3 regions of the Cupriavidus sp. 01L43 genome follow, and region 3 is predicted to be linked to each of the others. Evidence: predicted binding sites of a transcription regulator. Region 3 holds the regulator's gene; each other region holds the start of a gene.
The links. Region 3 encodes sigma-54, which starts transcription at its own class of promoters, with help from an activator protein. Its sites were predicted from a motif close to TGGCANGNAANCTGCTTT; they were not measured.
Positions count from the first base shown of each region.

Region 1 (10,436 bases), on a different contig from region 3:
TGGATCATGACCGACGACATCTACGAGCACCTGATGTACGACGGCACGGGGTTTTTCACCATCGCGCAGGTGTGCCCGCAACTGGCCGACCGGACGCTGACGATCAATGGCGTATCGAAAGCCTATGCCATGACCGGCTGGCGAATTGGCTATGCCGGCGGGCCGGCAGCGTTGATCAAGGCCATGACCAAGCTGCAATCGCAAAGCACTTCGTGCGCCAATGCCGTGGCGCAGGCCGCTGCGCTCGCCGCGCTGGAAGGGCCGCAAGCCTTTATCGCGGCGAACCGCGACGTCTATCGGCAACGCCGCGACTTCGTGGTGGAAGCGCTGAACCGTATCGAGGGCATCGCGTGCAAACCGCCAGCCGGTGCCTTCTATCTCTTCGCGTCATGTGCCGGCCTTTTCGGACGCCGGACCAGCGAAGGCCTCGCCATCCGGAACAGTGACCAATGGGCAGCCTGGTCGCTTGACGCGGCCAACATCGCCTTCCTGCCTGGCTCTGCCTATGGGGTCGATACCCATTTCCGGCTCTCGTTCGCCACCAGCATGGAAGTGCTGGCAGAAGGCACCCGGCGCATTGCGCACGCGGCCGAAACCCTGCTTGCGTAGCGCCGCCACGAAGACACCTTACAAACATGCAGAGATCCGCAGAGATCCGCCGACAGTTCCGCCAGCGCAACACTTCCTCTACAACGACGAAACGAAACATCATGCGCAGCCTGCCCAGCCCCCTGATTCGCCCAGCTTTTCTGAAGCTCCTTGCCGTCTGTGTCTCGCTTGCCGCCACAAGCGTTGCGACGGCGGAGGAAGCCTGGCCAACCCGGCCGATCCGCATTCTTATCGGCTTCTCGCCGGGGGGCTCGAACGATATCGTCGCCCGCTTGATCGCGCCGAAACTTGCCGATGCGTTGGGGAAGCAAGTGCTGATCGACAACCGGCCGGGAGCGGGTGGCAACATCGCCGCCGACACCATGCTCAAGGCCCCCGCCGATGGCCATACGCTCATGATCTGCACCACAGGCATGTTGTCGATCCAGCCAAGCCTGCAAAAGATGAGCTATGACGCCCAGACGGACATCGTGCCGGTGTCGCTGATTGCCAACACGCCATACGTGGCCCTGGTCAACGCGTCGCTGAATATCCACAACGTCAAGGAGCTGATCGCCTATGCCAAGGCGAACCCCGGCAAGCTCAACTACGCCTCTTCTGGCAATGGCACGGCGGGCCACCTCGCGGGCGAGATGCTCAAGCTGCGTACCGGGATTGATATCGTGCATGTGCCTTACAAGGGCACCGGCCAGGCCATGGCCGACCTGCTCGGTGGCCAGGTATCCCTCATATTTGACCAGCCGATCAGCTCCTTGCAGTACGCGAAGTCGGGCAAGTTGCGGGTACTCGGCGTCGCCGCCTCCCATCGGCTGGACGGGTTGCCCGATGTGCCGACGTTTGCCGAAGCGGGCGTGAAGGACTTCGAGCCCGTGGCCTGGACCGGCCTGTGTGCGCCGAAGGGGACGCCGGCTCCGGTGGTCGCACGGCTGCAAAAAGAGGTGCAGCAGGTACTGCGGCAGCCCGATATCGCGCAGCGACTGCAACAGGATGGCATGGAGGTCGTGGGTAACTCGTCGGAGAAGTTCCGAGAATTCCTGAAGGCCGACAGACAGAAGTGGGCGGGCGTGATCAAGGCCGCCAACGTTACCGCAAACTGAGAATCCCGATGAAAGACAGCCAGGACTTCCGCGCCATCGTGACCGATATCGCGCGTGTATCACCGGACCTCGTAGCACGTGCTTCGCAATTCGCCTCCTCGCTGCTGGCGGATGTCAATGGCCGCCGCGGCGGCATGCACGGCCGCGTGGCGCCGCTGGATCCTCGATCCCGCTTGTGCGGGACGGCGCTGACTGTCGAGGTTCGCCCCGGAGACAACCTCATGATTCATGCCGCAATTGCGATGGCAAGGCCCGGCGATGTCATCGTTGTCGATGGCAAGGCGGATCAGACGTGCGCCCTGATGGGCGCGATCATGGCGAACCAGTGCCGGGCCAAGGGCGTGGCAGGGGTCGTTCTGGACGCGGCCGCGCGTGATCGCGACGAGATTGGCGAACTGGGTTTCCCGATGTACGCCGTCGGGACGAATGCCAATGGCCCGACCAAGCTTGTCCCCGGCCTGATCAATCACCCGGTCCAATGCGGCGGCGTGACCGTACGCCCGGGCGATCTGATTGTCGGAGATGCCGACGGCGTGGTCGTGATCGAACGCGAGAAAGTCGCCACCATACTTGAACTTGCGGCGGATAAGCTGGAAGCAGAACGCAAACGGATTGCCAATATCCAATCCGGCGCGGAGACAAGCCCCGCCTGGCTTGCCTCTGCGCTATCGGCCTCGGGGGTGCTTGCGCCGGGGCAGGTGCTATAGAGCCCCACTACACAGGCCGCACCGTAAAAATAAAATCCACTTCTATCGACGCGCCTTTTGGCAATTGCAATACACCAACAGACGAGCGAGTGTGTATGCCGACGTCGCCAAGCACCGCATACAAGACGTCAGAGGCGCCGTCGGCGACTTCGCTTTGCATCGTGAAGTCTGGCGCGCTTCGCACAAATACGGTGATGCGCGGCACCGCCTGTATGGCGTCGAGCGTTCCGCAGCTTTTCTTGATTAGAGACAGGGCACGCAGCGTCGAAGTCCCTGCTGCACGACGCGCTTCGTCGAGCGAAATGGAGTCGCCCACTACGCCAACGAAGCGCACCGTTTCCCCAACTCGCGGGATTTGGCCAGCAACGTAGGCTACGTTCCCATCCACCAAAACAGGCGTGTACTTTCCACCGATCTTGATTTCCTCGTCCGGATCAAATCCGAATTCCGCCGCGATCTGCCGCAGCTTGTCGTCTCTTGTCATGAGCACCTTCACCAACGCTGTCGAAAGGGTAAAGCGTAATCGATTGCGCTGCGTTTGTCTGAGATGACGCCGGCCGTCTAATCGAATTCATCGTACTGTGGCAGTTGGTCAGTAATCGAATACCACGGCGCCTTGGAGCCCACGAAGATATGCGCACTGGGACGAATGCTGGGCGTGTCGGCGAGCGTGCCCAAGGTGACGTGGACGAAGGCGCCATCACGAACCACCGAGAACATCAGGCTTCCGCATCGCTTGCAACGGACATCGTGAGACGCCTTTGCGTCACCGAAAATCAATACCTCGTCCTCGCCTTGCGTGATCTGCAATTTTTCGCGCTCGATCCCTGCGAAGGGCTTGAACGCGGAGCCTGTCGAGCGCCGACAATTTGAACAGTGGCAGTTCAACGCGTAGGCGAATTCGTCATTTACCGAGTAACGGACCGCACCGCACAAGCATCCGCCAGCGAGCAATGGTTTCATGGCTGCCTCCTGGCTTCCGCACCACCCCCAAACCCCAGCCACACCACATGCCCGCGCACGTCCTCCGGCCAGCCGGCGATCAGTTCGTCCATGCGTTGCCGGTCATCCGCGAACAGCGCGCGGGACGCTTCCTCGAAGCCCGGAAGATCCCCGGCGATGGCGGACATGAAGTGATACGCGCGCTCCCGCGCTACGCGGCGGTTATCGCCATGGGCATTGGCGCGGCGTGCCTCTTCCACGAGCTTGCGCAGCGCCACGGAGGCGCCGCCCGGCTGCTGGGCGAGCCAGTCCCAGTGGCGCGGCAATAGCGTGACCTCGCGCGCCACGACGCCTAGTTTGGGGCGGCCCCTGCCGCGCGGCGCGTCCGGGGTGTCTTCCTGATCGGCGGCATCGGCACGCCCACCTTCCGGGCTAAAACGGGCGACGATGTCCGCATCGCTGCCGCGTGTGTCGATGTCGATGGTGCGCCCGGTGGCGTTGTCGAACACCAGCACCGGGCCGCTGGGTTGCCCGTCCATCGCCCGCCTGACCGCGAGCGCAACCACGCCGAACGGGCCGGAGGCGAGGCGGCGATGGCCTTCGAAGGCGGTATGGGACGGAAGATGATCGATTGGGCTCATGGTGGCTCCCCGTGATGACGTCCACAATTTATACCCGGATAAAATTAAAGTCAATATTACCCGGGTATAAATTTACCCTGAGGTGGCGAGGGAATAACAGCAGGGTGTCCTGCGTTTACGGGGCATGCGGCCGCAACCAGGCCGCCACCCTTCGCGAGGAGCCCCGTGCCCAGTCATCACCGATCCCCATCACCACCGCTAAAGTTCCTCCTGCCGTTATTGGCCGCCCTTGCGCTGCCCGCCGTCGCCGCCCCGCTCGCCGGCCCTGACAGCGCCGCGTTCCTGTGGGAAAGCGATGCCGCCATGACAAAAATGATGGACGACATGGCGGTCAAGCCCGGCGGCAACGTCGACGAGGACTTCGTCGCGATGATGATTCCCCACCATCAGGGCGCCATCGACATGGCCATGGCCGAGCTGCGCCACGGCAAGAACGAGCAGCTCCGACGCATCGCGCAGGAAATCATCGTCGACCAGTTGCAGGAGATTGCCGCGATGCGGCTCGCGCTCGGACAGCCCCTGCCCCCATCCGCGCCGGCGCCCACCCGCCCGGATCCGGCCCAATCGGCCAGCCAACCCACCACCCCCAGCCATTCCGCTCACGCGCACTGATGCGCCCACGACCATGACAAGACATTCCCTCAGGAACACCCTCTCCCTCATGCTGCTGCTCGGCGCGGCCAGCGCGGTTCTGGCCGGGCAGGCGCCGGGACCGTCGACGGCCCCGGACGTCCCCATCAGCCACCGCGACCGCCTCTATGCCGCCGAGCAGTTCTCCAACACGGTTTCCGTGACGGACCCGGCGGACAACCGGCTGCTGGGCGTCATCCGCCTGGGCGACCCTGCGCCGGGCAACTTCAGCCCGCTGTATCGCGGTCAGGTGCTGGTCCACGGGATGGGCTTCTCGCCGGATCACCGCACGCTTGCCATCGTGTCGATTGGGTCAAACTCGGTGTCGTTCATCGACACGGCTACCAACGCCGTCAAGCACGTCACCTACGTGGGACGGTCGCCGCACGAGGCGTTCTACACGCCGGACGGCAAGGAGGTCTGGGTCACCGTGCGCGGGGAGAACTACATCTCGGTGATCGACGCCGCCACGTTCCAGGAAAAGACCCGCATCACCGTGGCCGACGGCCCGGGCATGCAGATCTTCTCGCCCGATGGCAAGTACGGCTACATCTGCTCGTCGTTCAATCCGGAAACGGCCGTGGTCAGCGTGGCCGACCATCAGATCGTGGGGCGCGTGAAGCAGGAGAGCCCGTTCTGCCCGAACATCGCCGCCACGCCTGACGGCAAGCAGGTCTGGTTCACGCTCAAGGACGTCGGCAAGGCCCAGGTGTTCGAGGCCCGCCCGCCCTTCCGTCTGATCAAGACGCTGGAGACTGGCCCGATCACCAACCACGTGAACTTCGCCCACACGGCGGCGGGCGACTTCGCCTACATCACGGTGGGCGGGCTGAATCAGGTCAAGGTGTTCCGGACCGATGACTTCTCCCAGGTCGCCACGATTCCGGTGGGCAGCCTGCCGCACGGCATCTGGCCCTCGGGCGATGGCACGCGCATCTACGTGGGGCTGGAGAACGCCGACCAGCTGGCCGCCATCGACACCGCCACCAATCAGGTAGTCGCCAACGTGCCCGTCGGACAGGCGCCGCAGGCCATCGCCTATGTGCCGAACGCCGTGCCTGAGGGCGACGGCACGCAGGGGCTCCAGCCGCTGGGGGTGGCCGGGCAGACCACGCAGCTGAAGCTGCATGGCGTCGCGAACGGCAAGCCTGTGGCCACCGACCATGCGCCGACCAGCGTCACGCTGTTCGATCAGGGGCTGCTCCAGGTCCTGCAGGCATCGGCCACCGGGTTGCAGCCCAAGCGCCCCTATGTGCTGGCGCTCGCCACCCGCGCGGATGGCAGCGGCCCGCTGGAGCCGCTCGCCGCCTTCATGGCGAATCCGGCGGGCTCGGCCATCGTCAATGCGATTGGTCCGATCCGGCAGGTGGTGCGGGACGATGCGGGGGCCGGCGCGCGCCGCTATCTCGTGATCGCCCCGTCCGAGAACGGCAAACCCGGCGCGCCTGTGCAGGTGCAGGCGCTGTAGCCGGTCCGGGGGGCCGGGAAGGTACGGCGGATGATACAAATGGCACGACATTTGCGTAGTACCTGGCAAATGCGTAGTACCCATCCCGGCCGCGCCCCACATTCCCAGCACAATGCCCCTTTCCGCCTCAACCCTCGTCCTTCGGGCCAAGCAGCTCGAAATCGAGGCCGTCCGCCTGATGGCAAGCCGCGTGGAGTTGGCCGACCTGATCGGCCAGCTGATCCACGCCTTGCAGCGTGAACGGGGGGCCAGCAGCATCTTCCTGGCCTCCGGTGGGCAACGGCTGGCGCAGGAGCGCCAGACGGCGATGGGCGAGGCGGTCCACATCGCCTCCCGGCTGGGCGAGCGCTTCGCCAGCCAGCTGGAAGCGGGCCATACGGGCACGGCGTCGATGGTGTCGTTGATGGCCTGGGTCCAGCTCGATCTGGCCACGCTGCCGGCGCTGCGCCAGTCCATCGATCAATGCCAGACCACCGCGCACGACGCCGTGGCGGCGTTCAGCCGCCTGATTGCCGCGCTGCTGGAGCTGATCTTCCATCTGGCCGATGTGGCCATGTATCCGGGCATCGCCCGGCCGCTGGTGGCCTTCGTCTACCTCGTGCAGGGCAAGGAAGCCGCCGGGCAGGAGCGGGCCGTCGGGGCGCAGATGTTCGCCTCCGGCACCTGTGCGGGCACTGCGCCGCAGCGCGTGCAGCAGTTGGTGGAAGCCCAGCAGCGCAGCTTCCAGATGTTCGAGCGCTTCGCCGACCCGTCGCTGCTCGCCGCATGGCGGCAACGGCAGGCCAGCGCCGCGGTCGCCGCGCAGGACGGCATGCGCCGCACGCTGCTGACCACGCCGCCGGGCACGGCGCTGGTGCACGACGACAGCGAGAAGTGGTTCGAAGTCTGCAGCGAGGTCATCACGGGCATGTGGACGCTGGAGATGCAGGTGGTGCAGGACCTGCGCAAGGCCTGCGAGGCGCAAATCAAGCGTTCCCAGGCCGATCTCCAGGATTCGGCCGGGCTGCTGCGCCAGCTACTGGACAACCCACCGCCCCATACCCATGCCGTCGAGCGCTTTTTCGATGTGGCCGAGCAACCCGCCGCCGCCCCTGTGCTGCCGGGCATGCCCGATGCCGGAAACGGACCCGCCGAGGTGCACGCCACCACCGTCACGTCGCTGGAGCGCCTGCTGCGCCAGCAGTCGGCGCGGCTGGCCCAGACCGAAGTGGAACTCGATGCCGCCCGGCGCGCGCTCAAGGAGCGCAAGGTGATCGAGCGCGCCAAGAACGCGCTGATGACCCGCATGGGGCTCAGCGAGGACGCCGCGTTCCGGGCCTTGCAGAAGGCGTCGATGGACAACAACCGCCGGCTGGCGGACATTGCCGAAGCGACCCTCTCGCTCACCGGCCTCGCCCTGCCCCCACAGGACGACGATGAGCACCAGGATTGAACCCGCCCGGCCGCGCGCACCAAAAGCGGGCGGCCCATGCACTACCAACGCCCCCTAGATCGTCACTTGCCCCAACCCGGCCCAACCCGGCCCCACCCGGCCCCACCCGGCGGCGGGCATGGAACGTGCGTCAGCACTGACATCGGGCTGATGACGGCCCGGCAGTGCATCACCTTGTAAAGCATCAAGGATGACGGCGTCCTGTCACGTGCCGGCCATAGGCCGGGCGGACGGACGCCGTTTGTCTTTTCTGAGCCAAACGAAGGAAACGGAGAGGAATACCCCATGGCCTATCTCGCCCCCACCGAGTTCGTCACCAAGATGGTCGATGCCGGAGAGTCCAAGCTGCTGATGTCCACGCGTGACACGCTGATCCGGTCCTATATGGCCGGCGCCATCCTGGCGCTGGCGGCAGCCTTCGCGGTGTCCATCACCGTCAACACCGGCAACGCGCTGGTTGGCGCGCTGCTGTTCCCGGTTGGCTTCTGCATGCTGTACCTGATGGGCTTCGACCTGCTGACCGGCGTCTTCACGCTCGCGCCGCTGGCCGTGCTGGACCGCCGCCCGGGCGCCACCTGGAGCGGCGTGCTGCGCAACTGGGGCCTGGTGTTCTGTGGCAACCTCGCCGGCGCCGTCACCGTGGCGTTCTTCATGGCCATCATCTTCACCTTCGGCTTCTCCGAAGCCCCGAACGCCATCGGCCAGAAGATCGGCCACATCGGCGAAGGCCGCACCGTGGGCTACGCCGCGCATGGCGCCGCCGGCATGCTGACGCTGTTCATCCGCGCCGTGATGTGCAACTGGATGGTCTCCACCGGCGTGGTGGCGGCCATGATGTCGACCTCGGTGTCCGGCAAGGTCATCGGCATGTGGATGCCCGTGCTCGTGTTCTTCTACATGGGCTTCGAGCACTCCATCGTGAACATGTTCCTGTTCCCGTCGGGCCTGATGCTGGGCGGCAACTTCACCCTCATGGACTACCTGATCTGGAATGAAATCCCGACCGTGCTGGGCAACCTGGTGGGTGGCCTGACCTTCGTGGGCATCACGCTCTACAGCACGCACTACAAGTCGGCCAGCAAGCGCGCGCTGGGCTGATCGGATCACTACCCGGTATCGAGGCGACCGCGCCATGTCCGGCGGGCTCCAGGTCAGCGTTGGCCAACACTCGGACGCTGGCCGGAAGGCGGTCAACCAGGACTTCCATGGCGTGACCCACCCCGCCGGCCACCACCGCGTGACCAAGGGGGTCGCGCTGGCGCTGGCGGACGGCATCAGCAGCAGCGCGGTCAGCCAGATCGCCAGCGCCGCCGCCGTCCGCACCTTCCTCGAGGACTACTACTGCACCTCCGAAGCCTGGACCGTGCGGCGGGCGGCGCAGTGCGTGCTGGCCGCCGTCAACTCCTGGCTCCACGCGCAGAGCCGTCACAGCGAAGCCCGCTTCGACCGCGACCGCGGCTACGTCTGCACATTCAGCGCGCTGATCTTCAAGGCGCGGGAGGCCCACCTGCTGCACGTGGGCGACGCGCGCGTCTATCGGCTGCATCGGCACACGCTGGAGCAGCTCACCGTCGATCATCGGGTCTGCGTGTCGGCCTCTGAGGCCTATCTGGGCCGAGCGCTGGGTGCGAGCCCGTCTGTCGAAATCGACTATCGGACGTGGGGCGTGGAGCCCGGCGAGATCTACCTGCTGGCCACCGACGGCGCCTACGAATACCTGGAAGCCGCCGATGTCCACCAGGCCCTGACCGCCAGCGACGACGACCTGGACCGCGCCGCGCAGACGCTGACGGCGCTGGCCCTGACGCGCGGCAGCGAGGACAACGTCACGCTGCTGCTGGCCCGTGTCGACGCCCTGCCCGAGCCCGGCGCCCGCAACGCGATGGCGCAGACCGGGCACCTGACCCTGCCGCCGCCGCTCACGCCCCGCATGCAGTTCGAGGGCTACACCATCGTCCGGGCGCTGCATGGCAGCGCGCGCAGCCACGTCTATCTGGCGACGGACGACCACAGCGGACAACACGTCGCGCTGAAAACGCTTGCCGTCGATCAACGCGACGATGCGGCCCATCTGGAGGGCTTCCTGCTCGAGGAATGGGTCGCCCGACGCATCGACAACCAGCACGTGCTGCGCCCCCACGCGGCGGACCGGCCCCGCAAGCACCTGTTCGTGGCGATGGAGTACCTCGAAGGCCAGACGCTGGCGCAATGGATGATCGATCATCCCCAGCCCGACCTGGACGCCGTGCGCGGCATCATCGCCCAACTGGCCACCGGCCTGCAGGCGTTCCACCGGCGCGAGATGCTGCACCAGGACCTCCGCCCCGAGAACGTCATGATCGACCGCTCGGGCACCGTCAAGATCATCGATTTCGGCTCGGTCCACGTGGCAGGGCTGGCCGAGGCCACGCGGCCGCCCCACGCCGCCATGCCGGTCGGCACGCTTCAATACACCGCGCCGGAGTACTTCGTCGGCGATGACGGCACGGCGGCCTCCGACCTGTTCTCGCTGGCCACCCTCGCCTACCAGATGCTGACCGGCAAGCTACCCTACGGCCTGCAAGTCACGCGCATCCGCGACCGCGCCGACGTCCGCCGCCTGCGCTACACCAGCCTGCGCGAGCAGCGCCCCGAACTCCCGGCCTGGGTCGACGACACCCTGCGGCGCGCCCTGCACTCCAACGCGCTGAAGCGGCACGAAGCCCTGTCGGAATTCGTCCAGGCATTGCGGGCGCCCACCGAGCCGCTCTGGCAACGCGCCACGCCCCCGCTGCTGGAGCGAAACCCGCTGCGGTTCTGGCAAGCGCTGGCGGCACTGCTGGGGGTGGCGGTGGTGGTCTTGCTGGGGCTGCGGGTAATGGGGGTGTAGCGGAATGGACGTAAAAAACCCGCCCAGCCTTGCGGCCGGGC
Region 1 covers NZ_JBFTSH010000004.1:251,337-261,772, forward strand. Annotated here, with positions in the region: gene AC1DP9_RS09960 (pyridoxal phosphate-dependent aminotransferase) at 1-609, shown strand, start outside; gene AC1DP9_RS09965 (Bug family tripartite tricarboxylate transporter substrate binding protein) at 711-1,706, shown strand; gene AC1DP9_RS09970 (RraA family protein) at 1,715-2,413, shown strand; gene AC1DP9_RS09975 (RidA family protein) at 2,421-2,897, opposite strand; gene AC1DP9_RS09980 (GFA family protein) at 2,975-3,376, opposite strand; gene AC1DP9_RS09985 (DUF2239 family protein) at 3,373-3,996, opposite strand; gene AC1DP9_RS09990 (DUF305 domain-containing protein) at 4,162-4,608, shown strand; gene AC1DP9_RS09995 (YncE family protein) at 4,622-6,094, shown strand; gene AC1DP9_RS10000 (nitrate- and nitrite sensing domain-containing protein) at 6,207-7,526, shown strand; gene AC1DP9_RS10005 (formate/nitrite transporter family protein) at 7,812-8,624, shown strand; gene AC1DP9_RS10010 (bifunctional protein-serine/threonine kinase/phosphatase) at 8,659-10,395, shown strand.
Region 1: the regulator sigma-54 is predicted to act here: its motif matches at 6,135-6,152, upstream of AC1DP9_RS10000 (nitrate- and nitrite sensing domain-containing protein).

Region 2 (10,436 bases), on a different contig from region 3:
CCGAATTCACCGCGCTGGACAACGTCGCCATGCCGATGCGCATCCGTGGCCTCAAGGAACGCGAGGCGCGCGCCGCCGCGCAAGCCATGCTCGAGCGCGTGGGCCTGGGCGGGCGGGCAAAGCACCGTCCCGGCGAGCTGTCCGGCGGCGAGCGCCAGCGCGTGGCCGTCGCCCGCGCGCTGGTCGGCCAGCCGGCCTGCGTGCTGGCCGACGAGCCCACCGGCAACCTCGACGACCACACGGCCGGCGGCGTGTACGACCTGATGCTCGAACTGTCGCGTACGCTCGGCACGAGCTTCGTCATCGTCACCCACGACACGGACCTCGCTGGCCGCTGCGACCGCGTGTTGCGCCTGCGCGACGGGCACCTGCACCGCGAACGCTGACCGGACATCGGTCCTCACCCCAACCGACCCACCGCCCCGCGCCCCCACCATGTGGATCGATACCCACTGCCACCTCGACGCCAGCGAGTTCGATAGCGACCGCGCGGGCGTCACGCGCGCGGCGGCCGAGGCTGGCGTCTCGGGCATTGTGCTGCCTGCCGTGGCGGTGTCCAACTTCGATGCCGTGCGCGCGCTGGCCCATGCCGGCACCGAGGCGGACGGCGCCCCCTGTGTCTACGCGCTCGGCATCCATCCCCTCTGCACACCTGGCGCCGGGCAGCAGGATCTGGACGAATTGCGACGCCAGGTAGCCGCGTCGATGGACGATCCGCGCTTCGTCGCCATCGGCGAAATCGGCCTCGACTTCTTCGTCCCGGGCCTGGACGTCGCCCATCAGACGTGGCTCTACACCGAGCAGGTGAAGATCGCGCGCGACTTCGATCTTCCCGTGCTGCTGCACGTGCGCAAGTCGCAGGACCAAGTCTATGCGCAACTGCGCCGCGTGGGCGTGCGGCAGGGCATTGCACACGCCTTCAACGGCAGCCACGAACAGGCGCGCCGCTATGTCGAGCACGGCATGAAGCTCGGCTTCGGCGGCAACCTGACCTTCTCTCGCGCCAAACAGATCCGCCGGCTTGCGGCGGAATTGCCGCTCGAGGCCATCGTGCTCGAGACCGACGCGCCCGACATCGCGCCGGCCTGGCTCTCCGACGACCAGTTCGGCGAGCAGCACAAAGCGCGCAACACACCGGGCGAGGTGGTGGGCGTGGCGCGAGTACTCGGCGAACTGCGTGGCGTGCCGGAAGCTGAGCTGGCGCAGGCCATGTGGCGCAACTCGGTGGCGGCGCTGCCGCGTCTGGCGGCGTTTGCAGACATCATGGCGCCGCGCTGAACGCGTGGCAAGACGCCGGCCGCCGTTTTAACAAACTTCCACAAAAACACATCATTCGTTAACGTTTTGGCGCCATCGCGCACAGTACAAATACGCCATCGGAAAGCGTTGTCCTGGAGGTGTGATGCGAGCTGTGCTGATGGCGTTCGTCGCTGGTTGCTGGTGGCTCCAGCAGCAGGCCGTATTGCCGTCGGCGTGGCGGTGGTGGTGGCAGGCGCTGACGGGGGCCATCGGCGTGGCGGCGCTGACGTACGTCGTGCGTTGTCGTCATGGGGATACGCCTGTTGTCAGGCGGTGGATGTGGCGCGCGGCGGTGGTGGCGCTCGCGTGCGCGGCGGGGTTCGGGTGGGCGGCATGGCACGCCGACAGCAGGATGGCGGATTGGCTGGACCCCGCGCTGGCGGGGCGTGACATCGCGCTGCAGGGCATGGTTGCCGGGCTGCCCGATGCGGCAAGCCAGGGCACGCGCTTCCTGTTCGCGGTAACCGGGTCGCATGAGGCGCGCCTGCCGCCACGGGTTTTGCTCACCTGGCGCGATCCGCCGGAGGCGTTGCAGCCGGGGCAGCGCTATCGGCTGACGGTCAGGCTGCGGCGGCCACGCGGGCTGGCCAATCCATATGGCTTCGACTACGCGTACTGGCTGTTGGGCGAGGGCATCGGTGCGACGGGCTATGTGCGGGACGGCGCGCCGCAGGCGGAGGCGGGGCCGTTGCCATGGGCGATTCACGTGCAGGCGTGGCGGGCGGGCTTGCGGGACCGGCTTCGTGCGGCGCTGCCGCCGGATGCGCGCTTCGGGGCCGTGCTCGTGGCGCTGGTGATCGGCGACCAGCGCGGTATCGCCACCGAGGACTGGGAGGTGTTTCGACGGACCGGCATCTCCCATCTGGTCAGCATTTCCGGTTTGCACATCACGATGATCTCGGGCGCAGCTGGCGCTTTGGCCCTGGGGTTGTGGCGGAGGTCGTTCGGGCTGGGGCGGCGGCTGCGCCGGCCCTTGCCGCTGATCTGGCCCGCGCAGCAGGCGGCGCTCGTGGTGGCGATACTGACCGCCTTGGGTTATGGACTGATCGCCGGGATGCAGGTGCCGGCGATGCGAACCGTGTGCATGCTCGCCGTGGCGGCGCTGGCATTGTGGAGTGGCCGGGCGCCGCCGGCATCGGTCGTGCTCGCGTGGGCGGCGGGCGTGGCGGTGGCGATTGACCCCTGGGCCGTGATGTCGCCCGGGTTCTGGCTGTCATTCGGTGCGGTGGCGGCGATCTTTCTTGCCGCGCGGGAACCGCCGCAGCGGGCGAGGGCGGAGGGGCGGTGGCACAGGGCGAGGGCGGCTGTGGGGGCAACGCTGACGGGCGCCGCACGCACGCAGTGGGCGGTGACAGTCGGGCTCGTGCCGCTGACGCTGCTGCTGTTTGGGCAGGTGTCGGTGGTGTCCTGTCTTGCCAATGCTGTCGCCATTCCGGTGGTGAGCTTGCTCGTCACGCCGTTGGCGCTGGCGGGTGCTGTGCTGCCGGTGATTGTGGCCAGGCCGCTGCTGGCGGTCGCGCATACGACGATGACGTGGTTGTCCGATGCGCTCGCCTGGCTTGCGGCGCCAGCGTGGGCCGTTTGGGAAGCGGCGCAGGCGGGACCCGTCTGGATGGTGTTGGCGTCTGCCGGGGTGGTGTTCGTGTTGATGCCTCGCGAGCGGGCGCCGGATGTTCGGGCGGCAACGCCTTTGCGCGGCGCGCGGCCTGCTCGGCCCGCACGGCGTACGTGTCCGGCGGTGCGCGCACCGCCACGCTGGTGTGGGGCGTTGCTGATGATGCCGATGCTACTGGCGGGCCGGACGCCCGTACCGGAAGGGGAGGTCCGTGTCACGGCGCTCGATGTCGGGCAGGGCACGGCGGTGCTGGTCGAAACCAAGGCGCATGCGCTGCTCTATGACACGGGGCCGGGATACCCGTCGGGGGCCAGTGCCGGCGGGCAAGTTATCGTGCCGTGGCTGCGGGCGATGGGCGTGCGGCGGCTCGATGCGCTGATGGTCAGTCACGAAGATGCGGACCATGCCGGCGGCGTGCGCGAGGTGCTGGCCGCGGTGCCGGTGGGGCGGCGGCTGACGGGGGCGCCGCTCGATCACGGGCTCCTGATCGGATCGGCGCCGACAAAAGGCGGTGTGGCGAGCAATGCGGCGCCATGGCAGCCATGCGAGGCTGGCGCGGCATGGACGTGGAATGGCGTGCGCTTCGCCATCCTGCATCCGTCAGTGTCGGACCTCGGCAGCGCGCGGCTGGCGAGCAATGCACGCAGTTGCGTGTTGCGCGTGGCCACGGCGCACCGCAGCTTGCTGCTGACTGGCGACATTGGCGTGCGCGAGGAACAGGGGTTGATTGCCGCGGTGCCGCCGGAGGATCTGCGTGCCGATGTCCTGCTGGTGCCGCACCATGGCAGCGGCACGTCGTCGGGCGCGGCGTTCCTGCGTGCGGTGCAGCCAGAGGCGGCGGTGTTTCAGCTCGGATATGGCAACCGCTACCGGCATCCGCGCGACGATGTCTGGCGGCGGTATGGGCGCCAAGGCATCGCGCGGTATCGGACGGATGAAACGGGCGCGGTGTCGATCGTCACGGCGGGGTCGCGACTGGCGATTTCGTCATTCCGGCAGCGGGAGCGGCGGTACTGGCGCGATGCACCGGCGGCGCCGCGTTAGGCGTCGGCGCCAGCCCGGGTTGTCTCGGGAGGGCGGGGAGGCGTCAGCTGCGCGAACCAGCGCGCGCGGTCTTCGGCGTCTTGGTCGCCGGGGTTTTGGCCGTGCCGCCGGTGCCGCCGGTGGCAGCCGCCACCGCTTCGCGGGACGCCGGCGCCTCAGGCGCGGCGCCGCCGATGCGGCGCTCGCGCAGGTGCGCCTTGGCACGTTGCAGGCCGGCCGCGACGGTGTCAGCGCGCTCCAGCGCCACGCCGGCAGCGAGCACGTCGCCGAGTACGAGGTGGCTGATGCGGGAGGTCATCGGCGTGTAGACCTCGCTGTCTTCCTCGACGTCGGAGAACACGCAGACGTCGGCCAGCCGGGCCAGCGGCGAGCCGCTGTGGGTCAGCGCCAGCACGCTTGCGCCGCTGGCGCGGGCGAGCGTGGCGGCGGTCAGCATGTCCCAGGTGCGGCCGCTGTTGGAGACCAGCACCGCCACGTCGCCAGGGCGCAGCAACGCGGCGGACATGCTGAAGACATGCGGGTCCGAGTAGGCCGTGGTGGGAATGCCGAGGCGGAAGAATTTGTGCTGGATATCGAGCGCGACGATGCCCGAGTTGCCGCAGCCATAAAACTCGATGCGGCGCGCGCTGGCCAGCAGGCGGATGCCGTGCTCGATCTGGTCGGCCGACAGCGCGTTGCGGACCGCCATCAGTGTGGCGATGGTGCGGTCGAAGACCTTGCCGGCGATGTCGGCCGGGCGGTCGTCGGCCTCCACGTCCTGGTGGACGAACGGCGTGCCGCCGCCCAGGTTCTGGGCGAACTGGAGTTTGAACTCCTTGAAGCCGTCGTAGCCCAGCGCGGCGCAGAAGCGGGCGATGGTCGGCTGCGAGACGCCGGCGCGTTCGGCCAGTTCGGGCATCGACAGGCGAATCACGCTGGCGCCGTGGCGGGTGACGTAGTCAGCCAGACGGCGTTCGGACGGACGGAGCGTGTCGTAGACGGCAAGGATTCGGTCGCGCATGGTGGTGCGGGTCTCGGTTGGCCATCGGCGTGGCCATTCTGGGGATTGAAGATGTAGAGATTCTACACAGAATGACATGGGGATCGATCGGGAATCGTGGGCATGCCCCCTTAGGACTTTCCCGTATTTGCGTCGACAGCATCATATTTTCGCGAGAAAGCGGCTTCCGGCAGGCGGGAGGCCAAGGCTATAATGTAGAAAATCTACATATCGACGGGCGGTTCTTTGCCCGGCGCTCCCCACGAGGAACATTGTCGCCATGACCCAATCCGTTCACGCCGAGGTGTCGGCCGTTACGCAACGCGTTGTCGAGCGCAGCCGCGCGAGCCGCGCCGCCTATCTGGCGCGCTGCGAGCGGGCACAGCGGGAACTCGGCCCGCTGCGCGGCATGTCGTGCGCGAATCTGGCGCACGGTTACGCCGCGCTGCCGGCCGACGACAAGCTCAAGCTTCGCGTCGAGCACGCCCCGAACCTCGGCATCGTGACCGCGTACAACGACATGCTGTCGGCCCACCAGCCGTACGAGCGGTATCCGAACGTGATTCGCGAGGCGGCCCGCGCGGTGGGCGGCGTGGCCCAGGTGGCGGGCGGCGTGCCGGCGATGTGCGATGGCATCACGCAGGGCAACGCTGGCATGGAGCTGTCGCTGTTCTCGCGCGACGCCATTGCCATGGGTACGGCGGTCGCGCTCTCGCACAACACCTTCGATGCCGCGCTGATGCTCGGCGTGTGCGACAAGATCGTGCCGGGCCTGCTGATGGGGGCGCTCCAGTTCGGCCACCTGCCCATCGTCTTCGTGCCCGCTGGGCCGATGGCGACCGGTCTCTCGAACAAGGAAAAGGCGCGCGTGCGCCAGCTCTACGCCACGGGTCAGGTTGGTCGCGATGTCTTGCTGGAGGCCGAATGCGCCGCCTACCACGGCGCCGGCACCTGCACCTTCTACGGCACGGCCAACAGCAACCAGTTCCTGATGGAAATCATGGGCTTGCACATGCCGGGCTCGGCCTTCGTGCACCCGGAAAGCGGACTGCGCGATGCGCTGACGGCGGCCGCGGCACAGCGCGCGCTGGCGCTGATCGCGCGCGGCAACGCGTACACGCCGCTCGCCCAGATCGTGGACGAGCGGGCCATCGTCAACGCCATGGTCGGCCTGCTGGCCACGGGCGGTTCCACGAACCATACGATCCACCTTGTCGCCATGGCGCGTGCCGCCGGCATCGTCATCGACTGGAATGACTTCGACCGCCTGTCGGCGGTCACGCCGCTGCTGGCGCGCGTCTATCCGAACGGCTCGGCCGATGTGAACCACTTCCACGCCGCCGGCGGCGTGGCCTATGTGATTGGCCAACTGCTCGAAGCCAGGTTGCTGCACGAGGACGTCCAGACCGTGATGGGGCAAGGGCTGGCGCGCTACACCGAGGAGCCGGTGATGACCGACGGCGCGCTGCGCTGGCGCGACGGTCCGACCACGAGTGGCGATGCCGCCGTGCTGGCACCGGCGTCGGCGCCGTTCTCGAAGGAGGGCGGGCTGCGCCTGATGGCCGGCAACCTCGGCCGGGGCGTGATCAAGGTGTCGGCCGTGGCCGACGAGCACCGTATCGTGGAGGCCCCGGCCCGCGTGTTCGACTCCCAGGAGGCGCTGCAAGCCGCCTTCGAGGCCGACGAACTGAATCGCGACGTGGTGGCGGTGGTCCGCTTCCAGGGGCCGAACGCCAACGGCATGCCCGAGTTGCACCGCCTCACGCCGGCACTCGGCGCACTACAGGATGCCGGCCACAAGGTGGCGCTGGTGACCGATGGCCGCATGTCGGGCGCGTCCGGCAAGGTACCGGCGGTGATTCATGTGGGTCCGGAGGCGCTTGTAGGCGGCCCGTTGGCGCGGGTGCGCGATGGCGACCGGATTCGTGTGGATGCCGTAGCCGGCACATTGACCCTGGTCGGCGATGCCGCCGCGCACGCAGAATTCGCCGCGCGCATCCCGGCGACCGCTCCGGACGACGATTTTGCGCGCTTCAGCATGGGGCGCGGTCTGTTCGGACTGTTCCGGCGCCATGCCCGGATCGCCGAAGAAGGCGGCAGCGCCCTGGACTTGTCCGAGGCCGACGCCGCGCCCGCTGTCCAAACGGRCGGCGTGGTCGCACAATAGGCGGGCGCCCAACTTGCCCTGCACGCACTTAGTCGTCGTTTAGTCATCGTTTAGTCGTTTTACGATTTTCAGCAATCGCCGCGGCCAGGTATCTCCATGCCGCGGTGCACCTTCGCGCCACGTCTTTCGCGCCCGAAGGCTACCGACAAGGATGGCCCGACCATCCGACCATGATCGACGGAGCAGACATGATCTATATCCTGATGGGCGTTTCCGGCAGCGGGAAAACCACGGTCGGCCAGTTGCTGGCCAGCCAACTGCATTGCGGCTTCCACGATGCCGACGCCTTCCACAGCGAGGCCAACAAGGCCAAGATGCACAACGGCATTCCGCTGACCGATGAGGACCGCTGGCCCTGGCTGGCCGCGATGCGCGCCGCCATCGACACCGCCCGGGCCGAGGGCCGCACCCACGTTTTCACCTGCTCGGCGCTGCGCCAGACCTACCGCGACCGCCTGACCCCGCCCGACGGCGGTGTGACCTTCGTCTTCATGAAGGGCGACGCCGGCACCATCGGCAGCCGGCTGTCGGCGCGCACGGACCATTTCTTCAACCCGGCGCTGCTGCAAAGCCAGTTCGACACCCTCGAGGAGCCACGCGACGCGCTGGTGCTGGACATCCGCCGCACGCCCGAGGCGCTGGTCCAGGACATCCTGGACAAGTGCCCGCCCGAGTCGGCCGCCTGCTCCGGCAAGCCCGCCGCCTGATCTGAACTGACCTGAAGCCGCCAGCCAGCCCTTGGCGCCGTGCCTTCGGCGGCGCCTGGCTGGCAAGCATCTTGCTAAACCGATTCACGTGCCGGCGCGCGTGACCCTTGCGGGTTTTGCCGGTACGGATATGCTGAAAGAGCCAACTCGACAAGGCATCGACAAACGGGCGACCGGGGAGACGGCACGGCACGGTCAGTACGAGGCCGGCGCGGGCGCCCATTTCACGAAGGAGCGGCCATCATGGCGGCGCGGTTTTTCGACGAGATGCTGGAAGGGCGGGAGGACGGAGCAGTGGCGGCCATCGAGGCCGGACAGACGCTGCCGTCAGGGGCGGTCAGGGCCCACTACCGCAATTTTGCGGACTGGATCGGGCGGCAGTCCGGTTCGACGATGGACAACAAACGCGCCGAGGCGGACCTTATCTTCCGGCGCGTGGGCATTACCTTTGCCGTCTACGGCGACAAGGACGAGTCGAACAGCGGCACCGAGCGCACGATTCCGTTCGATGTGATTCCGCGCATCTTCCCGGCCAGCGAGTGGGCCACGCTCGAGCGCGGCCTGCGCCAGCGCGTGGCGGCGCTGAACCGGTTCATCCACGATATCTACCACGGCCAGGACATCATCCGCGCCGGCGTGATTCCGCCCGACCAGATCTACAACAACGCCCAATACCGGCCGGAGATGCTCGGCGTGGATGTGCCGCGCGACATTTATGCCCATGTGGCCGGCATCGACGTGGTGCGGGCCGGCGAGGGCGAGTTCTACGTGCTCGAGGACAACCTCCGGGTGCCGTCCGGCGTTTCGTACATGCTGGAAAACCGCAAGATGATGATGCGGTTGTTCCCGGAGCTGTTCGCGCGCAACCGGGTGGCGCCGGTGGCGCACTATCCCGACCTGCTGCTGGACATGCTGCGCAGTGTCTCGCCCCAGAACATCGCCGATCCCACCGTGGTCGTGCTCACGCCGGGCATGTACAACTCGGCGTACTTCGAGCATGCATTCCTGGCTCAACAGATGGGCGTGGAACTGGTGGAGGGCAGCGACCTGTTCGTCGAGGACGAGCACCTCTATATGCGGACCACGCAGGGGCCGCAGCGCATCGACGTGATCTACCGGCGCGTGGATGACGACTTCCTTGATCCACTCGCATTTCGTCCAGATTCGGCGCTCGGTGCGGCCGGGCTGCTGTCGGTCTACCGGGCCGGCAACGTGACGATCAGCAACGCCATCGGCACGYGCGTGGCCGACGACAAGTCGATTTACCCCTACGTGCCGGACATGATCCGCTTCTATCTGGGCGAGGAGGCCATCCTCAACAACGTGCCGACCTATATGTGCCGGCGCCCGGACGATCTCCAGTTCGTGCTCGACCATATGGCCGACCTCGTGGTCAAGGAAACCCACGGCGCGGGCGGCTACGGCATGCTGGTCGGACCGGCGGCCACGCGCGCCGAGATCGACCAGTTCCGCGAGGTGGTGAAATCGCGCCCCGAGCAGTACATCGCCCAGCCGACGCTGGCGCTGTCCACCTGCCCGACCTATGTGGAGTCGGGCATCGCGCCGCGCCATATCGACCTGCGGCCGTTCGTGCTGTCGGGCAAGGAGGTGCGCATGGTGCCGGGCGGGCTGACCCGCGTGGCGCTGCGCGAAGGGTCATTGGTGGTCAACTCCTCTCAGGGGGGCGGCACCAAGGACACCTGGGTGCTGGAGCGCTGAGCCATGGAACACGCCGATCGCCGGGAGAACCCATCATGTTGAGCCGCACCGCCGACCATCTGTTCTGGATGTCCCGCTATACCGAGCGCGCCGAGAACACCGCGCGCATGCTCGATGTCAATTACCAGACCTCGCTGCTGCCGCAGTCCGCCGAAGTGGCCGAGCAGGGCTGGTGGGCGATGCTCGATATTTCCGAGCTGACCCACGCCTTCGACCACAAGTACGGGCTGCTGCACCGCGACGACGTGATCGACTTCATGGTCCGCGACATGACCAATCCGTCGTCGATCATGAGCTGCCTGCGCGCGGCGCGCGAGAACGCCCGCGCGGTGCGCGGCTCGCTGACCACCGAGGTCTGGGAGACGCTGAACACCACCTGGCTGGATGTGCAGCGCATCATTGCCGAGGGTGAGCTGCGCGACGACCCGTCCCGCTTCTTCGAATGGGTCAAGTTCCGCTCGCATCTGGCGCGTGGCGTGCAGTTCGGCACCATGCTCAAGGACGACGCCTTCCACTTCATGCGGCTCGGCACCTTCCTGGAGCGGGCGGACAACACCGCGCGGATCCTCGATGTCAAGTTCCAGGCCTCCGGCCGGCGCGACGAGGACGATCTCGCTTTCCAGGGCGGCCAATCGCAGAGCCAGAGCCAGGGCGGGGGATTCCGGAGTCAGTCCCAATCCCAGTCCCAGGACGGTAGCGGGCAGTCCCAGAGCCAGTTGCAGAACGATGACCTGAACCGCGAGCAGAACGACTTCTATCACTGGGCAGCCGTGCTGCGCTCGGTGTCCGGCTTCGAGGTGTATCGCAAGATCTATCGCGCCGTGATCACGCCGCAACGCGTGGCGGAGCTGTTGATCCTGCGGCCGGACATGCCGCGCTCGCTGGTGTCGAGCATGGACGAGGTAG
Region 2 covers NZ_JBFTSH010000002.1:496,488-506,923, reverse strand. Annotated here, with positions in the region: gene lolD (lipoprotein-releasing ABC transporter ATP-binding protein LolD) at 1-386, shown strand, start outside; gene AC1DP9_RS05430 (TatD family hydrolase) at 436-1,278, shown strand; gene AC1DP9_RS05425 (DNA internalization-related competence protein ComEC/Rec2) at 1,403-3,958, shown strand; gene AC1DP9_RS05420 (MurR/RpiR family transcriptional regulator) at 4,002-4,958, opposite strand; gene edd (phosphogluconate dehydratase) at 5,218-7,104, shown strand; gene AC1DP9_RS05410 (gluconokinase) at 7,293-7,811, shown strand; gene AC1DP9_RS05405 (circularly permuted type 2 ATP-grasp protein) at 8,055-9,530, shown strand; gene AC1DP9_RS05400 (alpha-E domain-containing protein) at 9,566-10,436, shown strand, end outside.
Region 2: the regulator sigma-54 is predicted to act here: its motif matches at 7,872-7,889, upstream of AC1DP9_RS05405 (circularly permuted type 2 ATP-grasp protein).

Region 3 (10,436 bases):
GGCTCCATGCCGTCCGCCACGACGAGGAACGGCGGCTCGAGCAGGATCAGCTCGCCCATCTGGCGCTTGCGCGGCTCGTCGTCGAGGCGCTGGTAGTACAGGATTTCCGGCTTGCCGAGCACCTGGATCCGGTTCGGGTGGATCAGGTTCAAGTGGCCGACGAGGTCCGCCGCCGAGGTGGCTTCGCGGGCGAATTCCACGTCGAAGGCCCGGTCGGCCCCTTCCAGGCCAGCAACCCACGAGAGCTTGATATCGGCTGCGTTGTCGTCGAAGATCGACTGCGAGGTGACGCCGGTGAGTTCCATGCGCGTATGACTTTCGGGGGCGGACAGGCCGTTTCAGGCGGCCGTTGGGGCGGGAGTCAGGGGTGCCACTGCGTCAGCAGATCATGCACCGCTTCCGACGTGGGCAGTGTGGCGAGGCCCTCGCGCATCTCGCGGTCCGAGAGCAGTTGGGCGATTTCCGACAGGATTTCCAGATGTTGTTGCGTGGCCTGTTCCGGCACGAGCAGGAAGATCAACAGCGACACCGGCTTGCCGTCCGGCGATTCGAACGGAATGGGCTCGGCCAGGCGCATGAAGCCGGCCAGCGGCTGCTTGAGACCCTTGATGCGGCCATGCGGAATGGCCACGCCGGCACCCAGACCCGTGGAACCCAGCGATTCGCGCGCGAACAGGTTATCGGTCACGGTAGCACGCGCCACGCCATGGTTGTTCTCGAACAGGAGCCCGGCTTGCTCGAACACCCGCTTCTTGCTGGTGACGGTGACGTCGAGATGGATGTTGCCGGGTGGCAGCAATTTGGCCAAACGATTCATGGGCGATGCGCGAGAAGTCAGGTTAGCGGGCCGGGGCGCGAAGGCCGTCCCGCCGGATTCGGGGCGAAACTTTGGTACCGAGATCTTGTCTGGGACGCCCGCATTGGAGCGTCCGGCCATTATAGAGCAGGGCTCCACCGCGATTTTGCGATGCAGCGCCGGGGTCGCGGCGGTGCCACGACGTGCCGGCCGGCTTGCCCACCCGGGGTGTCCCGGGGCCGTCCTGTCGTTATTTGTATGGCGGAGCATACACCGAGGCGGGCGGCTTGCGAACACTTGTTCCCATTTTGACCGCTCCCGGGTGCCCCGGGTCGCCCTCCGGCGTGGCAATAAGGTAACGAAACATTCCAGGTGCCCGCACCGTCACTGCCATGGCGCGCGCCCATCAAAAAAGCCGCGCTGATTGCGCGGCTTGAGCTCTTCTTTTCAGTCCTCTGCAGGGTCGGCAACCGCTCTGTTTTCGGTTGCCTGCAGGTGTCTACTGCTGCGTCAGTTGCTGGGCGGCCATCTGGTACTTCACCGCCTCGCGATCGTGGCCCTGTACGCGGTCCTTGTAGCGGATGACCTGGCGGTCGAGCTTGTCGACCAGACAGTCGATCGCCGCATACAGATCTTCATGATGCGCTTCGACGAAGATGTCCTTCCCCTTCAGATGCAGATTGATTTCCGCGTACTGGCGCCGGTCCTTCTCCTTGTGGTTGTCCACCGATAGCAGCACGCTCACGCCGATGACCTGATCGAAATGCCTGACAATTCGCTCCAGTTTCGTTTCCACATACTCACGCAGCGGGGGCGTGATGTCGAGGTGGTGTCCACTGATCTTGAAGTTCATAGCGCTTCTCCTTCTGAAAGAGCCGCACCAGGCAGGCGGTTGCGGCTCGGCTACAAAGTCTTGCGGAGATTGACTGCGGGGATCTTGAGCGCTTCGCGGTATTTCGCCACCGTGCGGCGTGCGACCACGAAGCCTTGCTCACCCAGCAGTTCGGCGATCCGGCTGTCGGAAAGAGGATTCCTGGGGTCTTCGGCTCCTATCAGTTGCTTGATCAGCGCGCGGATTGCCGTGGAGGAGGCCGCGCCGCCAGTCTCCGTAGAGACGTGGCTCCCAAAGAAGTACTTCAACTCGAAAGTACCCATGGGCGTGGCCATGTACTTATTCGTGGTGACCCGGGAAATGGTCGACTCATGTAAACCGAGTGTATCGGCTATTTCCCGCAAAACCAAGGGGCGCATCGCGATTTCGCCATGCGTGAAAAAGTTCTTTTGACGTTCCACAATTGCCTGCGAAACACGCAGGATCGTATCGAATCGTTGCTGGATGTTCTTGATAAGCCACCGCGCCTCCTGAAGCTTCTGCTGCAGGCCTGCCGTCCCCGTTTCGCCCTTCGCGCCGCGCAGGATCTGCGCATACATGTCGTTGATGCGCAGCCGTGGCATGACATCCGGATTGAGCGCCGCGATCCACCCGCTGCCGCTCTTGCGCACGAACACGTCGGGCACCACGAAGTCGGCCTCGGGACGGTTGAACGCGTGCCCCGGATACGGCGCCAGCGAGCGAATCAGTTCGTGTGCCGCCTTCAGTGCTATTTCGTCCACCTGGAGCGCTTTCTTTAGCCGCGTGTAGTCCCGCACGGCCAGCAGTTCCAGATGATGATTGACGATGGTCAGCGCCAGCTCACGATGCGAGTGCTTCAGGCGACGCAATTGCAGGCTGAGGCACTCCGCGGCATTGCGCGCGCCCACGCCGGGCGGGTCGAAGCTCTGCAGCAGGGTCAGGATCGCGTGGACTTCGTCGATCTCGAATTCGAGTTCCTCGGGCAGTTCGGTGCAGATTTCCTCGAGCGAGGCGCTCAGGTAGCCGTCATCGTCGAGCGATTCGATCAGGAAGATGGCCAGGCCCTTGTCGCGCACCGAGATCTTCAGCGGGGCCAACTGCCCCATCAGGTGCTCGCGCAGCGTGGGTTCGGCATCGCGCAACTGCATCGGCGACTTTTCGTCCTCGTCGCCCTGGGGGCGGCGGGCGAAGTCGTCGAGGCTCCAGTCGCTGCCGTAGTCCTCGCTGCCGTTGTCGTTGTAGTTATCGTCCTCACCGCCGGACGCGCCGTCGGTGCGCGCATCGCCGTTGGGCTGCGGCTCGGAAGAGGCCGGCGCGGGGGCGCTCTGGAGGTTGACCGAGCCATCGGCGGCTACCCGCAGCGGGCTTTCGATCCAGTCGTTTTCGCGTTCGAGCAGGGGATTTTCGGTCAGCGCCTGTTCCACTTCCTGCTGGAGTTCAAGCGTCGAGAGCTGCAACAATCGAATCGACTGTTGCAGCTGCGGGGTCAATGCCAGATGTTGCGAGAGACGAAGCTGAAGCGACGGTTTCATGCGACCTATTCTATGCGCATCCTTCCGACTATGGAACGGAAATTGCTATCGCCTATCGCTCTGACTTCCTGATCGACCCCGGCTGTCGCCGTGGAGGCCGGGAGAAGCGCGGCCGCACGCGGCGGCCGATGGGTCACATGCGGAAGTTTTCGCCCAGGTACACGCGTCGCACGGACTCGTTGGCGATGATTTCCTCAGGCTGGCCGGCGGCCAGCACCGTGCCTTCGCTGATGATGTAGGCGTGGTCGCAGATGCCGAGCGTCTCGCGCACGTTGTGGTCGGTGATCAGCACGCCGATGTTGCGCGCCTTCAGGAAGCTCACGATGCGCTGGATTTCGCCCACGGCGATGGGGTCCACGCCGGCGAACGGCTCGTCCAGCAGGATGAAGCGCGGCGCGGAGGCCAGCGCCCGGGCAATTTCCACGCGGCGGCGCTCGCCGCCGGAGAGCGACAGCGCCGGGTTGTTGCGCAGATGGGCGATCTGCAGGTCATCCAGCAGCGAATCCAGGCGGCGTTCGATCTCGGCCTTCGGCAGCGGCTTGCCCTTCTCCAATTGCAACTCGAGCACGGCGCGGATGTTTTCCTCGACGTTGAGCTTGCGGAAGACCGAGGCCTCCTGCGGCAGGTAGGACAGGCCCATGCGGGCGCGCTCGTGGATCGGCAGGCCGCTGATGTGCTGGTCGTCCAGCACGATGTCGCCCTCATCCAGTGCCACCAGGCCCACGATCATGTAGAACGACGTGGTCTTGCCGGCGCCGTTCGGACCGAGCAGGCCGACCACCTCGCCGCTCTTCACGTCCAGCGAGACGTCCTTGACCACGGTGCGCGAACCGTAGCGCTTCTTCAGGTGGCGCACGACCAGCGTGCTGCTGTCGGTACGGGCGGCCGACGGGGCTGCGGAGGCGTTCGGGGCGAGCGTGGCGGAGTCGTTCATCAGGTCAATGCATGCGTGACGCGGCGGGCGCGTCCGGGGTTCAGGGCTTGCCGGGCGCGGGCGCCGGCTTCAGTTCCAGCGGCGGTGGCGGCGCGGCGGCGCCGCTGGCCGGGTCCGCGCGCGGCGAGAGCACGGCGCGCACGCGGCCGGACGGGTTGCCGGTGGAGGTGTTGTTGTCGCCGCCGGCAGCCGTGTAGTACTCGTTGCGGCTGTCGTAGGTGATCACGGCGCCGCGGATCTCGTCGACGGTCTTCGCGCCGGCGATGCGCGCCGCACGGGCGTGGCCGATCAGCTTCGACATTTCCTGCTTGCCGTCGTACTCGATGCGGTCGCCCCAGCCGTCGATGTATTCGTCCACGCCGTCGCGCTTCTGGCGGATATACGCCTGGCGGCCCGGATTGGCCGTGGCCACCGCGTACTGGTAGCCCTCGGGGTCGGTGCGGATCTGCGCGGCGTCCGACTTCAGCACCATCGTGCCCTTGGTCAGCACGACGTTGCCGGTCAACGTGTAGATCTGCTTCACGTCGTCATAGCTGGCGTTGTTGGCCTCCAGCACCAGCGGCTTGTCCTTGTCGGCACGCTCCGCCAGGGCCGGCTGGGCCAGGGTCGCGCCGAGCGCGGCGATTGCCACCGCCAGGGCGGGCACGATGCGGCGACAGGACAACGTCGTCAGGGATGGGGTCATGTTGGTCAGCTGAGAGAATGACGGGCGATCCGTTGCCGGCGCCTGGCGTGCTTGTTGTTGTGCTTACTGCGTGGTCCGGGCCTGCCCCGACGGCGGATTCATGACGATGGTGCCGCGTACGTTGCCGAGCAATTGTACTTCGCGCGTGACATTGTTGAAGACCAGTCCGTTGGCCGTCATCACCGACGGGCCGCGCGTGAGTTGTACCGCTTTATCGGTCTTGACGATGTCGTCATTGACCAGCAACTGGAAATATTGCGATGCAGCGGTCATGCGCGGGTCCTTCGACGGATCCACGCCGGGTTGCCGTACCAGGAAGGCATTGCCGTACAGGTCGATGACCGAGCCCTCCGAGTTCATCACGCCCCGGTCCGCGTTGACCGTGACCGGGGGGCGGTCCGGCTGGTAGGCGCGCATGGCCGGCGTGGTCACCTCGTAGGTCTGGTCGTCCTCGAAATGGATCATCTTCACGCCGGTGAAGCGCATCTTGGTGGCGCCGGTCGTGTCCAGTTCCGTGGCCGAGAAGCGGTCCATGTAGTAGTCCGCCTCATGGCGCTTGGCGCGGTTCTGGGCGGCCTCGTCCTCATGGGGCGAGTTGATCTGCACCAGCCAGAACGTGCTGCCGGCGACCATCGCCATCAGCAGCAGCGGCAGCAGCCGCATGACCAGACCGGAGATCCTGCCGAAGAAGTCGCGCATCGCCGGCCCCGCTCAGATGACCTTGGCGCGGGTCAGGTCATGGATGTGGAGCGCGCCCACGAGCTTGCCGTCGCCATCGACCACCAGCAGCTGGTTGATGCGGTTCGCTTCCATGATCTGCACGGCTTCCACGGCCAGCTGGTCCTGGTTCACCACGTGGGGGTTACGGTGCATGACCTCGCCGATGGGCACGGTGCGCCAGTCGCGCGGGGTTTCCAGCAGGCGGCGCAGGTCGCCGTCGGTGAACACGCCGATGGCGTGGCCGTCCGGGTCCACCACGGCCGTCATGGCCAGGCCCTTGCGGGTGATTTCCATCAGTGCCTGGGCCAGCGGGGTGTTTTCACGCACCTCGGGCACGCCGTTGCCGGTGCGCATGACGTCGCGCACGTGGGTCAGCAGCTTGCGGCCCAGCGCGCCGCCCGGGTGCGAACGGGCGAAGTCTTCCTCGCCAAAGCCGCGCGCGTCCAGCACGGCCACGGCCAGGGCGTCGCCCAGCGCCAGCGCCGCCGTGGTGCTGGCCGTCGGGGCCAGGTTCAGCGGGCAGGCCTCCTGGGCCACGGCGCCGTCCAGATGGGCATCGGACAGCTTGGCGAGGTTCGATTCCGGGTTCCCGGTGACCGAGATCAGCCCGGCGCCGATGCGCTTGACGATCGGGACGATCGACAGCAGCTCGGCCGTCTCGCCGGAATTGGAGAACGCAATCAGCACGTCGTCGCGGGTGATCATGCCCAGGTCGCCGTGGCTGGCCTCGGCCGGGTGCACGAAGAACGACGGCGTACCCGTGGAAGCCAGCGTGGCCGCCACTTTGCGGCCGATATGGCCGGACTTGCCGATGCCGGACACGACCACGCGTCCGGTGCAGCCCAGGATCATCTGGACCGCCTTGGTAAACGCGGGCGTCAGTCGGTCAGCCAGCGCGGAAACGGCGTCGGCTTCGATCTGGAGGGTATGGCGGGCGAGCTTAAGTGCTCGTTCCGCATCGAAATTGGCTATCATGGCGACGAAGTATACCAACGAATGCGATGGCGACCGGCCCGGCTTTTCTGCCATGGGGTCCGGGCGACCGCCGCTTGCCGTGTTTCCCCGGCGAGGCACCGATGCCGGGACGGCGCGCGTGCCCGGCCGGCTCGTTCCAGGTCAAGCCCCAAGTCTTCCCCGAAGCCCGCCGAATGCATTCTCCGCTGGAACTGACCCTCGTGCTGCTGGCCGCCGCCGTTCTTGGCGTGGTGGCCTTCCGCATGCTGCAACTGCCACCCATGCTGGGCTACCTGGCGGTGGGCATCCTGATCGGTCCCCACGCGCTCGCGCTGGCCAACGATTCCGCCCAGACCAAGTACCTGGCCGAATTCGGCGTGGTCTTCCTGATGTTCTCGATCGGGCTCGAGTTCAACCTGGGCAAGCTCCGCTCGATGAAACGGCTCGTATTCGGGCTGGGCGGCTCCCAGGTGGTGCTGACGATGCTGCTCGTGGTAGCGGCCGGATGGGCGCTCTCGGCCTGGATCGGGCTGACCTGGCAGGCCTCGGTGGCGCTGGGCGGGGCGCTGGCCATGTCCTCGACGGCCATCGTCTCCAAGATGCTTTCCGAGCGCATGGAGCTGGAGGCGGAGCACGGCCGCAACATCATCAGCGTGCTGCTGTTCCAGGATCTGGCCGTGGTGCCGCTGCTGATCGTCATCCCGGCGCTCTCGCGCGACCCCGGCGAGCTGGCGGCGGCGCTGGGGGTGGCCACGGTCAAGATCGTGGTGGCCCTCGGCCTGATCTTCTTCCTCGGCCAGCGGGTGATGAGCCGCTGGTTCCACGTGGTGGCGGCGCGGCGCTCGCAGGAACTGTTCATGCTGAACCTGCTGCTGGTCACGCTCGGCATGGCCGCGCTGACCGAGCGGCTGGGTTTGTCGATGGCGCTCGGCGCGTTCATGGCCGGCATGCTGATCTCGGAAACGCCCTACCGGCATCAGGTGGAGGAGGACATCAAGCCGTTCCGCGACGTGCTGCTGGGGCTGTTCTTCGTCACCATCGGCATGCTGTTGAACATCAATGTGGTGATCGACCACATCTGGCTGGTGCTGGGCCTGCTGTTCGTGCCGATCCTGTTCAAGCTGGTGCTGATCACGGTGCTGGCGCGGCTGTTCGGCTCCCGGCAGGGCGTGGCCATCCGTACCGGGCTGGGGCTGGCGCAGGCGGGGGAGTTCGGCTTCGTGCTGCTGAACCAGATCGATGGTATCGGGTTGGTCGATCCGGTGCTGATCCAGGTCATCCTGGCCTCGATGCTGCTGTCGATGCTGGCGGCGCCGTTCCTGATCCAGTACAGCGACACCATCGTGCTGCGCTTTGCCGCCAACGAATGGCTGATGCAGTCGCTGAACATGACCCGCATCGCCGCCCAGAGCCTGCAGACCGAGAAGCACGCGATCATCTGCGGATTTGGCCGCAGCGGGCAGAACCTGGCGCATATGCTCGAGCGCGAGGGCATCAACTACGTGGCGCTCGACCTCGACCCGGACCGCGTGCGCGAGGCCGCCGGGGCCGGTGACACCGTGGTCTATGGCGATGCCGGCCGCCGCGAGGCGCTGATCGCCGCCGGTATCCATCGCGCCGCCGCGCTGATTGTGACCTATGCCAACACGCCGTCGGCGCTGCGGGTGCTGCACCACGTGCAGGAGCTGGCGCCGGCGCTGCCCGTGATCGTGCGGACCGTGGACGATTCCGAGCTGGACACGCTCCAGAAGGCCGGCGCCACCGAGGTGGTGCCCGAGATCATCGAGGGCAGCCTGATGCTGGCCTCGCACGCGCTGGTGCTGCTGGGTGTGCCGATGCGCCGCGTGGTGCGCGGCGTGCAGCAGGCCCGTGACGCGCGCTACAGCCTGCTGCGCGGCTACTTCCACGGTCGGGACGACGAAGAGGACATGATCGAGCGCGACACCGTGCGGCTCCATTCGGTCTCGCTCGGCGCCGAGCACACGGCCGTGGGCCGCCGGCTGGGCGCGCTGGGGCTGGAGCGGATCGGGGTGGAGGTGACGGCGGTGCGCCGGCGCGGCATCCGCGCCTTCGATCCGCAGCCGGAGACCGTGCTGGAACCGGGCGATATCGTGGTGCTGCGCGGCACGCCGGAGGCACTGGAGTCCGCCGAGGAACGGCTGCTGCGGGATTGAGCGCCTCTATATATAGAGAGCGGCTCAGGAATTGAGGGAGGAGCCTTCGCCGCCCCAGGACGGCGGCAGGCCGTCCAGCACCGCGTGGGCGTCAAGTGATCGGATCGGCACGTGACTATCGGCTGGAATCCGCCCTTCGCCCTGCAGCATCAGGTAACGCAAACAGCACACACGCAGGAATGACGCGAAATTGGCCGACAGCGACACTTCGCCGCGATGCTCGGCCAGTTCGTCATGGAGCCGGGTCAGCAACTGGTTGACCGTCATCGCGTCGCGCTGCGCCAGTTCCTCCAGCACTTCCCAGAACAGGTTTTCCAGGCGGATGCTCGTGGCCACGCCGTGCAGCCGCAGCGAGCGGGACTGGGTCTGGTAGGAATCCGGATTGGCCCGGACGAAGATCTCGCACATCGGCATGCCTCCTGCGACAGCGGCGCCGGGGCGGGCGCCGCGTTCGGAAGGCTCTACTGTACGTCGACTGGATGACTACTGGGTGATCCGGGTCCCGAGCACGGTCAGGAACTGGGCCAGCCATGCCGGGTGGGCCGGCCACGCGGGCGCGGTGACGAGGTTGCCGTCGGTATGGGCCTGATCGACCGGAATATCGGCGTACTTGCCGCCCGCCAGCCGGACTTCCGGCGCACAGGCCGGGTAGGCGGAGCAGGTGCGGCCTTCGAGCACGCCGGCCGCGGCCAGCAACTGGGCGCCGTGGCAGACCGCCGCGATCGGCTTGTTCGCCGTGGCGAAGTGGCGCACGATCTCCAGCACGCGGTCGTTCAGGCGGAGGTATTCGGGGGCGCGGCCGCCCGGAATGACGATTGCGTCATACGCAGCCGGATCGACATCGGCAAACGTCGCGTTCAGCGTGAAATTGTGGCCGCGCTTCTCGGTGTAGGTCTGGTCGCCCTCGAAGTCGTGGATGGCCGTGGCGCAGTGGTCGCCGGCCTTCTTGTCCGGGCAGACGGCGTGGACCACGTGGCCCACCATCTGGAGTGCCTGGAAGGGCACCATCGTTTCGTAGTCTTCGGCGAAGTCGCCAACCAGCATCAGAATTTTCTTGGCCATTGCAGTCTCCTGTATGGTTACGGGTGTCCGGAGCCGGTCCAGACCGGCCGGGCCATTGTGCGGCGGCCCTGCGCGGGGCGGGTGGTAGCCCGTTACCGCAGGCGGCACGCGATTTCCATTTCGACGCAAATCCCCATGGCAGATTCCCTCATCCAGTCCCCCGACCTCGGCGACGTCACCGGTTACCTGCGTGACCGCATCCGCACCGTGCCGGACTGGCCCCAGCCCGGCGTGATGTTCCGCGACATCACCCCGCTGCTGCAGAACCCCAAGACCCTGCGCGTGCTGATCGACGTATTCGTGCACCGCTACATGGACCAGGAGCTGGACCTCGTGGCCGGCATCGACGCGCGCGGCTTCATCCTCGGCTCGATCATCGCGTACGAGCTGAACCTCGGCTTCGTGCCGATCCGCAAGAAGGGCAAGCTGCCGTTCCAGACCGTGGCCGAGGAGTACGAGCTCGAGTACGGCAGCGCCACCGTGGAGATCCACGCCGATGCCTGCAAGCCCGGTGATCGCGTGCTGCTGGTCGACGACCTGATCGCCACCGGCGGCACCATGATGGCCGGCCGCAAGCTGCTGGAGCGTCTGGGTGCGACCGTGGTGGAGGGCGCGGCGATCGTCGACCTGCCTGAACTCGGCGGCTCGAAGCTGTTGCACAAGAGCGGCCTGCCGCTGTTCACGGTTTGCAATTTCGAGGGCCACTGAGCCCTGCGCCCGCGCCCG
Region 3 covers NZ_JBFTSH010000003.1:8,914-19,349, reverse strand. Annotated here, with positions in the region: gene hprK (HPr(Ser) kinase/phosphatase) at 1-305, opposite strand, end outside; gene AC1DP9_RS06945 (PTS sugar transporter subunit IIA) at 362-817, opposite strand; gene hpf (ribosome hibernation-promoting factor, HPF/YfiA family) at 1,296-1,649, opposite strand; gene AC1DP9_RS06935 (RNA polymerase factor sigma-54) at 1,700-3,181, opposite strand; gene lptB (LPS export ABC transporter ATP-binding protein) at 3,315-4,115, opposite strand; gene lptA (lipopolysaccharide transport periplasmic protein LptA) at 4,156-4,800, opposite strand; gene lptC (LPS export ABC transporter periplasmic protein LptC) at 4,864-5,499, opposite strand; gene AC1DP9_RS06915 (KpsF/GutQ family sugar-phosphate isomerase) at 5,512-6,495, opposite strand; gene AC1DP9_RS06910 (monovalent cation:proton antiporter family protein) at 6,669-8,648, shown strand; gene AC1DP9_RS06905 (ribbon-helix-helix domain-containing protein) at 8,673-9,056, opposite strand; gene AC1DP9_RS06900 (DJ-1/PfpI family protein) at 9,132-9,710, opposite strand; gene AC1DP9_RS06895 (adenine phosphoribosyltransferase) at 9,846-10,418, shown strand.